4 regions of the uncultured Agrobacterium sp. genome follow, and region 4 is predicted to be linked to each of the others. Evidence: riboswitches for the same ligand, from Rfam matches in the RefSeq annotation. Region 4 holds a riboswitch; each other region holds the start of a gene.
What was found. A riboswitch is a leader RNA that binds a small molecule or an ion and turns the genes downstream of it on or off. The one in region 4 is predicted to bind cobalamin.
Positions count from the first base shown of each region.

Region 1: linked by a shared signal. The riboswitch ahead of bluB (5,6-dimethylbenzimidazole synthase) and the one ahead of QZ869_RS07825 (CbtB domain-containing protein) in region 4 are both predicted to bind cobalamin.
Region 2: linked by a shared signal. The riboswitch ahead of QZ869_RS15625 (DUF1636 family protein) and the one ahead of QZ869_RS07825 (CbtB domain-containing protein) in region 4 are both predicted to bind cobalamin.
Region 3: linked by a shared signal. The riboswitch ahead of QZ869_RS04685 (ABC transporter substrate-binding protein) and the one ahead of QZ869_RS07825 (CbtB domain-containing protein) in region 4 are both predicted to bind cobalamin.

Region 1 covers NZ_CAJYTV010000011.1:292,454-294,649, reverse strand. Annotated here, with positions in the region: gene QZ869_RS09950 (LysE family translocator) at 1-394, opposite strand, end outside; gene bluB (5,6-dimethylbenzimidazole synthase) at 502-1,188, opposite strand; cobalamin riboswitch at 1,283-1,464, opposite strand; gene QZ869_RS09940 (TolB family protein) at 1,497-2,196, opposite strand, start outside.
Region 2 covers NZ_CAJYTV010000017.1:86,921-89,116, forward strand. Annotated here, with positions in the region: gene QZ869_RS15615 (cobyric acid synthase) at 1-324, opposite strand, end outside; gene cobO (cob(I)yrinic acid a,c-diamide adenosyltransferase) at 328-945, opposite strand; cobalamin riboswitch at 1,068-1,281, shown strand; gene QZ869_RS15625 (DUF1636 family protein) at 1,396-1,821, shown strand; gene cobW (cobalamin biosynthesis protein CobW) at 1,815-2,196, shown strand, end outside.
Region 3 covers NZ_CAJYTV010000006.1:25,439-27,634, reverse strand. Annotated here, with positions in the region: gene QZ869_RS04690 (glucose/quinate/shikimate family membrane-bound PQQ-dependent dehydrogenase) at 1-315, shown strand, start outside; cobalamin riboswitch at 451-673, shown strand; partial or broken gene QZ869_RS04685 (ABC transporter substrate-binding protein) at 926-1,885, shown strand; gene QZ869_RS04680 (iron ABC transporter permease) at 1,890-2,196, shown strand, end outside.
Region 4 covers NZ_CAJYTV010000009.1:123,727-125,922, forward strand. Annotated here, with positions in the region: gene QZ869_RS07820 (cytochrome c) at 1-514, shown strand, start outside; cobalamin riboswitch at 569-777, shown strand; gene QZ869_RS07825 (CbtB domain-containing protein) at 921-1,103, shown strand; gene QZ869_RS07830 (CbtA family protein) at 1,115-1,822, shown strand; gene QZ869_RS07835 (hypothetical protein) at 1,824-2,144, shown strand.

The DNA.
Region 1 (2,196 bases), on a different contig from region 4:
AGAAGATGATGCTCTTCGGGTTCAGCGCCGTCACGATATAGGTATGGAGAAATATTTTTATCGGACGCTCGCGCCCTGTCACATTTCCCTCCCCGTCAGACGAAGCTGCGACGGGCGCGCGCCAGAGTTTGATACCGAGATAGATAAGATAGGCAGCACCCACCCACTTCAAGATCGTGAAGAGCGCGGCAGACGTTGCCAGCAGCGCACCGAGGCCCAGCATTGAGGCCGTCATGGCGGTGAAGTCGCCAAGGGCTACGCCAGCAACCGTGGCACTGCTTGCCTTTCGGCCGTGTCCGAGCGCATAGGAGATGACCAGGAGGATCGTGGGCCCTGGAATGGCGAGCATGACGGCGGATGCGGCCACGAAGGCCAGCCAGTTTTCAATCGGCATCGTTAAATCCCCTCTCGAAACAAAGAGAAAGTAAGCCATCGGCCAGCAGGACAGGCAAGGACCTTTTTTCAACTATTGAGAAGCAGCCCACGCGGCAGAGTTGCTACCTATTTTTCGCCCCACCGGTTCTTGAATACCAATTGGTCTAACGGCAGGCGTTGGCGCCATCCCTTCACCGCAAGCTCTGGCTCCGCGTAGAGTTCAGAAACATATCCCAGGCAAAGCCACGCCACGATTTGAATGTGATGCGGGATATCCAGTATCTCTCGGATATCATCGTCATGAAAGATGCTGACCCAGCCAACGCCGACGCCCTCGGCACGTGCTGCCAGCCAGAGGTTCTGGACTGCGCAGACCGTGGAATAAACATCCATATGAGGATTGTGGGTGCGCCCCAGCACCACATCGCCACCTCTTGTTGGATCGCAGGTGACGCAGACGGAGAGCGGCGCCTTCCTGATTCCTTCCAGCTTCAGACTGCGATAAAGCGACTGTTTTTCATCTGCAAACATCTGTGCCGCTTCCTCATTGGCACGGCTGAAGGCCTGCCACACGGCCTGTCTGATCTCACCATTCGTGACGAGGGTAAAATTCCACGGCTGCATGAAGCCGACCGAAGGCGCGGCGTGGGCTGCAGCAAGCAGCTTTCCGATCAGTTCATCCGGTAGCGGATCGGATAAAAACTCATTGCGGACATCGCGGCGAGTCTCGATAGCGCGGTAGACCGCAGCCTTGTCGTCTTCGGCAAATTCAAAAGCTGGCCTCAGGCCGCGCCGGGTGGCATCAGGTCGCATCGTCAATCCCCAACAATGCAGGAAGGACCGCGTGAGCACGCAGATTGCACTGCGTCACAGACCTCCTTCCTCACAACCTGCCGCTGTCCGCGCGGACTGGTCAATCGTGTCAGGCCGGTCTTCTGACTTGGCTTCTTCTGACCGTTGCCGCCTTCCCGAGATTGCTCAGTGGCATATGGCGACGGTCATCCGCCTCACAGCGTTGGGCACGTTGCGGTCTTGCACCGCATTCCCGATTCTCCCGCTCAAGCAGGCACCTGACGAAAACCGTATGTCCAATTGTTGGCGCCAAGGCAAGCGCCGCAGATTTATTCGGCTGGGAAATATCGCACATAGGCAAACTCATCACCAGCTGGTGACCAGTTGGGAGAGTTCATCGTCCCCTGCCCGCCAAAAAGATCAAAGAGCGTTTCGACATTGCCACCATCGGGATCCATCAGTCGCACGCGAACATCGAGATCACGCGGATGGTCGAAGACGTCGCCGTCATAGGAAATGAAGACGACCTTGTCTCCCTTTGGAGACGGATGGGGGAACCAGTCGCCATATGGGCTGTTCGTGATCCGCTCGACGGCTGATCCATCTGCTCTTACGCGCCAGATCTGCATTTGTCCCGTGCGGCTGGAGTTGAAGTATATCCAATGACCGTCCGGCGAATAATCCGGCCCGTCGTTTCGCCCCTCTCCATGGGTCAGGCGCGTCTCGTTGCGGGTTTCTATGTCCATGGAATAAATATCGAAAATCTGATCTCTGATCCCGCAGTAAGCGAAGCTTTTGCCATCCGGCGCCCAGCCATGCCAGTAGGAGGGCAGGTTCGGCGTCATCAATGTCGGCGCGCCACCTGATGACGGAAGAAGATAGATCGCGCTCTTCCCGAACTCGACCTTGTCCGAAATCGCGTAAAGCGACCCATTCGGCGAAATGCCATGATCGTTGTTGCACTGTACGGCAAAGCCGGTGTCGACCTTCTCTACCGCGACATCTCCACCCAGAGACAAGCGATAAAGC
Region 2 (2,196 bases), on a different contig from region 4:
CATGTGCTGGTACTCTGCCGCCTTGGCGTTGCCGAGGATTTTGCCCTGTACCACCACCTGCGCGCCGGTTTCGCTCTGGGGCTTCAAAAGAACCGGGTTCATGTGCACCGAGAGCGGAACATTTGCCGCCCGCGCCTGCAAGGCCTGCGCCCGACCGATCTCGCCACCATCCGCAGTCACCGCGGCATTGTTGGACATATTCTGCGGCTTGAAGGGCAGGACCGAAAGTCCGCGACGGGTAAAGGCACGCGCCAGACCCGCCACCATCAGCGACTTGCCGACATCCGAGCCGGTTCCCTGAAACATGATGGATCTGGCGACCATGGATCAGAACTCGATGCCGGACTGGGCTTTGACGCCCGCCTTGAAGTGATGCTTCACCAGCGTCATCTCCGTCACCATGTCTGCTGCCTCGATCAGCGGCGGCTTGGCATTGCGCCCGGTCACGATGATGTGCAGATCGGGACGGCGTCTCTGCAAAGTGGCGACAACGTCCGTCAGATCCAGATAATCGTAGCGAAGCGCGATATTCAATTCGTCCAGAACCAAAAGACCGATCGTCTCATCGGCCATCAGGAGCTTTGCTTCCTCCCAGGCCTTGGTCGCCGCGGCGATATCGCGCTTCAGGTCCTGAGTGTCCCACGTGAAACCTTCGCCCATGGTGCGCCATTCCACCCGGTCACCAAAAAGCATCAGCGCCTGCTGTTCACCGGTCGACCACGCGCCCTTGATGAACTGGACGATACCAACGCGTCGGCCCGTGCCGAGCATGCGCAGCGCAAGGCCGAAGGCTGCAGTGGACTTGCCCTTGCCAGGGCCGGTATTGACCATCAATAGACCCTTCTCGATGGTCTTCTCGGCCACTTCCGCATCCTGCACGCTCTTGCGGTTCACCATCTTCTCGCGGTGGCGGGCGGCGTCACTGTCGCTGATCTCGCGTGTCATGATGTCCACGTCCTTCCGAGCCTGTTTTGGAAGCGGCGACTATAGTCAAAACGCCCTTCTCGGCAATGGCACCGAGAGCATCGCTCAAGAATCCGCGCATTGACCGCAAGCCAGCTTGCCCGTAAAGGTAAGGCACTGACGGTCTTTTTCCGGCAACGGGAAAAGCTAAGAGGGAACACGGTTCCGCCCACTTCTCGGGTCAATCCGTGGCTGCCCCCGCAACTGTAAGCGGCAAGCCCGCACCGTAAAGCCACTGGATTTCGATCCGGGAAGGCGGTGCAAGGGCGCCTATTCAAGCCGCAAGCCAGGAGACCTGCCGTTCCAGAAAAAACGTCTGCCGGGCGGGGTGCTCCGGTCAGTCAGTTCCGCCGAATATCGGTTTGCGCTGTCTCGCATTCCGTCTTTGGCACCGCACCCCTTGCATGTTTTAACAGCGGAAGCGGGCTCGGTTTGGATATTACAGCGACATCGTCTCGGACGGAAGGATCGACCGAAAAGCAGAAAGCTCCCGGTCTGGTTGTTTATGTCTGCCGCAGTTGCCGTAGTGAGGCAGAACCGAATGCCGAGCCGCGCCCCGGCGCGCTGCTGGCAGAGGCGGCGATCGCGCTTGGTGCGGAAGCCGATATCGAGGTACGCAGCGTCAACTGCCTTGCCAATTGCAAGCGTGGTGCCAGTGCCGCGATGCGCAGTGCCGATGGCTGGTCTTACGTCTTCGGCGGGCTGACGCCCGATCATGCCGATGATCTGATCACCGGCGCGCGCCTGCTTGAAAGTTCCACCGATGGCCTGATGCCTTGGCGCGGGCGTCCGGACAGCTTGAAGCGCGGCATGGTCGCGCGCATTCCCCCTTTGAATTTCCTCGAGGAGACATCATGACCACGCTAGAGCGCGTTCCCTGCACCATCGTCACCGGCTTTCTGGGCGCCGGCAAAACCACGCTGCTGCGCGGCCTTTTGGAAAAGCTCGATGGCAAGCGTCTGGCGATTATCGTCAATGAGTTCGGCGATGTCGGCATCGATGGGGACATCCTCAAGGGCTGCGGCATCGAAAGCTGCCCGGAAGAAAACATCGTCGAGCTTGCCAATGGCTGCATCTGCTGCACAGTCGCGGATGATTTTCAGCCGGCCATCGAGCAGATTCTGAGCCGTCAACCGCGGGTCGATCATATCCTGATCGAGACCTCCGGTCTTGCGCTGCCCAAGCCACTGGTCCAGGCCTTCCAATGGCCGGCGATCAAGAGTCGCGTCACCG
Region 3 (2,196 bases), on a different contig from region 4:
CACAAGAACGGCACCGTCTACGACATGACACCGCTGCCGCTTCCATTCAAGGTCGGCGTGCCGGGTATCGGCGGCCCGATGATCACCAAGGGCGGGGTTGCTTTCCTCGGTGCGGCCGTCGACAATTATCTGCGTGCCTATGATCTAACCAGCGGCAAGCAGCTTTGGGAGGCACGGCTGCCGGCAGGTGGGCAAGCGACGCCCATGACCTACGCTCTTGAGGACGGCAAGCAATATGTCGTCATGGTTGCCGGCGGTCATGGGTCGGTTGGTACCAAGCCCGGCGACTATGTCATCGCCTATACGCTGCCATAAACAGCGACATTCACTTGAAGCGCTTCGATGGCCGGAAACCCGTTTCCGGCCATTTTGTATTTCGAGTGGACAAAATCCCATCGCACTAAAACGTAATAATATTACATACATTCGCTTGACGGATATCTGGAAATAGTTCTATCTGCCTGCGACGGTTCCAAGCGAGAGATTGCGAGGAATAATAGGGAACGCGGTGCGGAGATGTCTCCAATGCCGTGGCTGCCCCCGCAACTGTAAGCGGATTGTCGAGCACTCGTGGCGCATTCACCTGCGTCAGGCCACTGCGATCTCATCGTGGGAAGGCAGGCAAGACGATCATCCGTGAGCCAGGAGACCTGCCGTCGTCTGTTCATTCCAAAGTCACGGGCGGGGATGCCCTGGAGAGGAAACGCCATGATTGTTATCTGCGCCAAACAGCGCTTACATCCGTCTGTCTATTTCCCGGTTTCCGATCGTCCCACGGCTGTGGTTGGCGAATGAGTGTTTCACTCAATAACGGCGTTTGCGTGTGGGCAGCGTCAACGATTTCGGGGACCATCGGACCATGACACTTCATTTCACAGGCGCATTTCTTGGCGCAGTTCTTGCCGCTATATCTCTTTTGCCGAATGCAACGGAGGCTGCGGAAACCAGCTATCCACTGACGTTGAAAAATTGCGGCAGGGACGTCACCTTCACCCATGCTCCCAAGCGCACGGTGTCTTTAGGGCAGAGTTCGACGGAGATACTCTATCGTCTGGGGCTTGCAGACAAGGTTGTCGGCACTGCCGTCTGGGTTGGCCCGGTGATCAAGGGCTATGAGGAGGCAAATGACAAGGTGGAGCGTCTGGCCGATAACGATCCGAGTTTCGAAAGCGTTCTTGGCAAAAAGCCCGATCTCGTTACCGCGCAATTCCAATGGCATGTCGGCCCCGAGGGCGTCGTCGGCAAGCCCGAACAGTTCGAAGAACTGGGCATTCCGGTCTACGTCTCGCCTGCAGATTGCACGGGCAAGGATAATGCTGGCGGCGGAGATGGCGTCAGGCACTCGGTCTTCACCATGGAGCAGATCTACCAGGAAATCGGAGAACTCTCGCAGATCTTCAACGTGAAGGATCGCGGCGACGCACTGATTGCCGAGTTGAAAAGCCGCGAAGAGACGGCGCGCAAGAAGATCGTTTCCGCCAACGGAAAGGTATCTGCTGTATTCTGGTTCTCCAGCGCCGAAGGCGATATCGATCCCTACGTCGCGGGCAAGAACGGTGCGCCTGGCTATATCATGTCGGCGCTTGGCATCAGAAATGTCATCGAGAGCCAGGAAGAATGGCCAACTGTTGGCTGGGAGACCATTGCCAAGTCCAATCCGACCATCATCGTTGCCGCGAGCATGGACCGCCGCCGCTACCCGGCAGACGACATTGCCGTAAAAGAGAAGTTCCTGAAGCAAGATCCTGTCACGAGCCTCATGCCGTCCGTGAAGGATAACCGTATCGTCGTCATGGACGCTCAGGCGATGAACCCGACGATCCGCACGATCGAAGGGATTGAGGTGCTGGCTGACCAGATCGGTCAACTCGGCTTGGCGAAGTAAACGGATGCCCGGTCCCTTGCTGTATGTCCGCGCTGCCATCATTGCAGCTGCGTGTCTTCTGGCGGCGCTGTGGCTCGGAGCCTCAATCGGCGAAACCTCCATGCCGATGGAGGTTGTCGCCAAGGCGGTGGCCAATCGTCTTTGGCACGCTGGCTATCCATTGGATGCGATCGATGAAGGGATCATCTGGAACTATCGCCTGAGCCGCGCCGTGGTCGCCGCCTGTTGTGGGGCAGCTCTTTCCGTTTCGGGCGTCGTGCTGCAATCGCTCCTGCGCAATCCTCTGGCGGATCCATACATTCTTGGTATCT
Region 4 (2,196 bases):
GCAGGACATCAACGACCTCTTCGGCTATCTGAAGACGTTGCCCACCAGCACCAATGATGCGCCTGCCCACGATCTACCATTCCCGCTCGACATGCGACTGGCTCTCGGTGGCTGGAAGTTCCTCTATTTTGACAAGGGTGCGCCGCGCGTGCAGCTTGCCAATGACAATGCCAGCGCCGATGTCGCACGCGGCCAGTATCTGGTGGAAGGTCCAGGCCATTGCGGCGAATGCCATACGCCACGCACGGCACTTGGCGGGTTGATCAAGGACAAGTGGCTGGCGGGCGGCCCCAACCCGGAAGGCGAGGGAACGATCCCCGATATCACGCCCGGCTCGCAGGCCATCAGCTCCTGGACGGCAGCAGATATCGCCAACTACCTCGAGACCGGCTTCACGCCGGAGTTCGACAGTGTCGGCGGCTCCATGGTCAAGGTGCAGCAAAACATGGCGAAGCTTTCTACCGATGACCGCAATGCGATCGCCGCTTATCTCAAGGCAGTTCCGGCGCGCTGAAATCCTGAATGCGGGAGGCGGCGCTTCTCGCATTGACTCTACACAACCTCTGACTGATAACAGACAGGTGATGGTCTTTCCGGTCCTGCCGGAAAGTGAAAAGGGAACACGATAGGAGCTTCGCTCTCATTCGTGGCTGCCCCCGCAACTGTGAGCGGCGAGCCTGAAAACGAAAGCCACTGATGCTGTTTTTTGCATCGGGAAGGCGTTTTCAAAGCTACGACCCGCGAGCCAGGAGACCTGCCATCACGAAGTGTCGTCAATGCCGGCGGGGTGTCCGGAAGAGCACGGTTTTCGGGCAGGAATCATCCGTCCGAAAAGCCCTGTTTGTCTTTCCCCGTGGTGAATGTTGAACGCGTGCGTCCGGCTGCCTGAAAACAGCGCGCCGCTGAAAAAGAGGGTCACCATGTCTATCCAACAGAACACGGCGTCGAGCGCCGTTTCCTCAATGACTTCGAAACTCCTTCAAGCCCTGACCGCTGTAGCGCTCGGACTGTTTATCGTCGGTTTCGTCGGCTTCTCGCATGTCGAGGCCATGCATAATGCGGCGCATGATACGCGCCACGCCAATGCCTTCCCCTGCCATTGAGGGGAACTGAGATGTCGTTTTTCAGGAATATCGTTTTTACCGCTGTGCTCGTCGGCCTGATTACCGGACTGGCCGTCAGTGCCATGCAAGCGGTTGGCACAACGCCGCTCATTCTCCAGGCGGAAACGTTCGAGGGTGCCGGCAGCGAAGCAGACCATTCGCATGATGCCGCCACACCAGCCGATCACCACCACGACGCTGAAGCTTGGGCCCCCGCCGATGGGTTCGAGCGTAACGCCTACACCGTGGCCGCCAATGTGCTGACTGCCATCGGCTATGCGCTCGTGCTCACTGGCCTGATCTCGCTTCGCGGCGCTCAGGGTGGCTGGCGCGAGGGGCTTTTCTGGGGGCTTGCGGGCTTTGCCACCGTGATGTTGGCTCCGATGATCGGCCTGCCGCCGGAACTGCCGGGAAGCCCGGCGGCCGATCTCGGTGCGCGCCAGATCTGGTGGATTGCAACCGCGGCCGCCACGGCCGGTGGCATTGCGCTTCTTGCGTTTCGCCGTTCAGAGCCTTGGGCGGTGATCCTTGCTGTCGTGCTGATTGTTGCGCCGCATGTCGTCGGTGCGCCGTTGCCGCCTACAGGTGAACACGCGCTGGCACCTCTGCCGCTGGAACGCCGCTTCGTCGTTCTCGCCACCGTTACCAGCTTCGTCTTCTGGCTGATCCTCGGCTCGTTGAGTGGCCTGTTCCTCAAGCGTTTCGAAGCTGCAAAGTAAGATGATCACAGGGGGAAACGCAGCCGACTGGAGCGATGAGCTCGATTGCCTGCGTTTTCCGGTTCCCGGTCATGGCGCGCTTTGCGCCATGCATCGTCTTGCCTTCAAGGCGCTCCTGCAAGAGGCGCCGACAGCGCAGACGTGCCGGGCTTACTTCCTGGAAAACCGGGACGCTTTTCTCGATGCTGCGCGCAAGAAGATCGAGCGGATGACAATTCCATCCGACCGAAGCCTCCACATCAACAGCCGTGATTTACGCCGCGCCATGGCGGTGGAAGACGCGCAAGGACCGGCGCGCCTCTGCCGTGTTCTGGACCGTTGAAAGCACGATGAGTGGACTTGCACAGAGCGGCCTTTGTGGCTTCAGAGAGAGG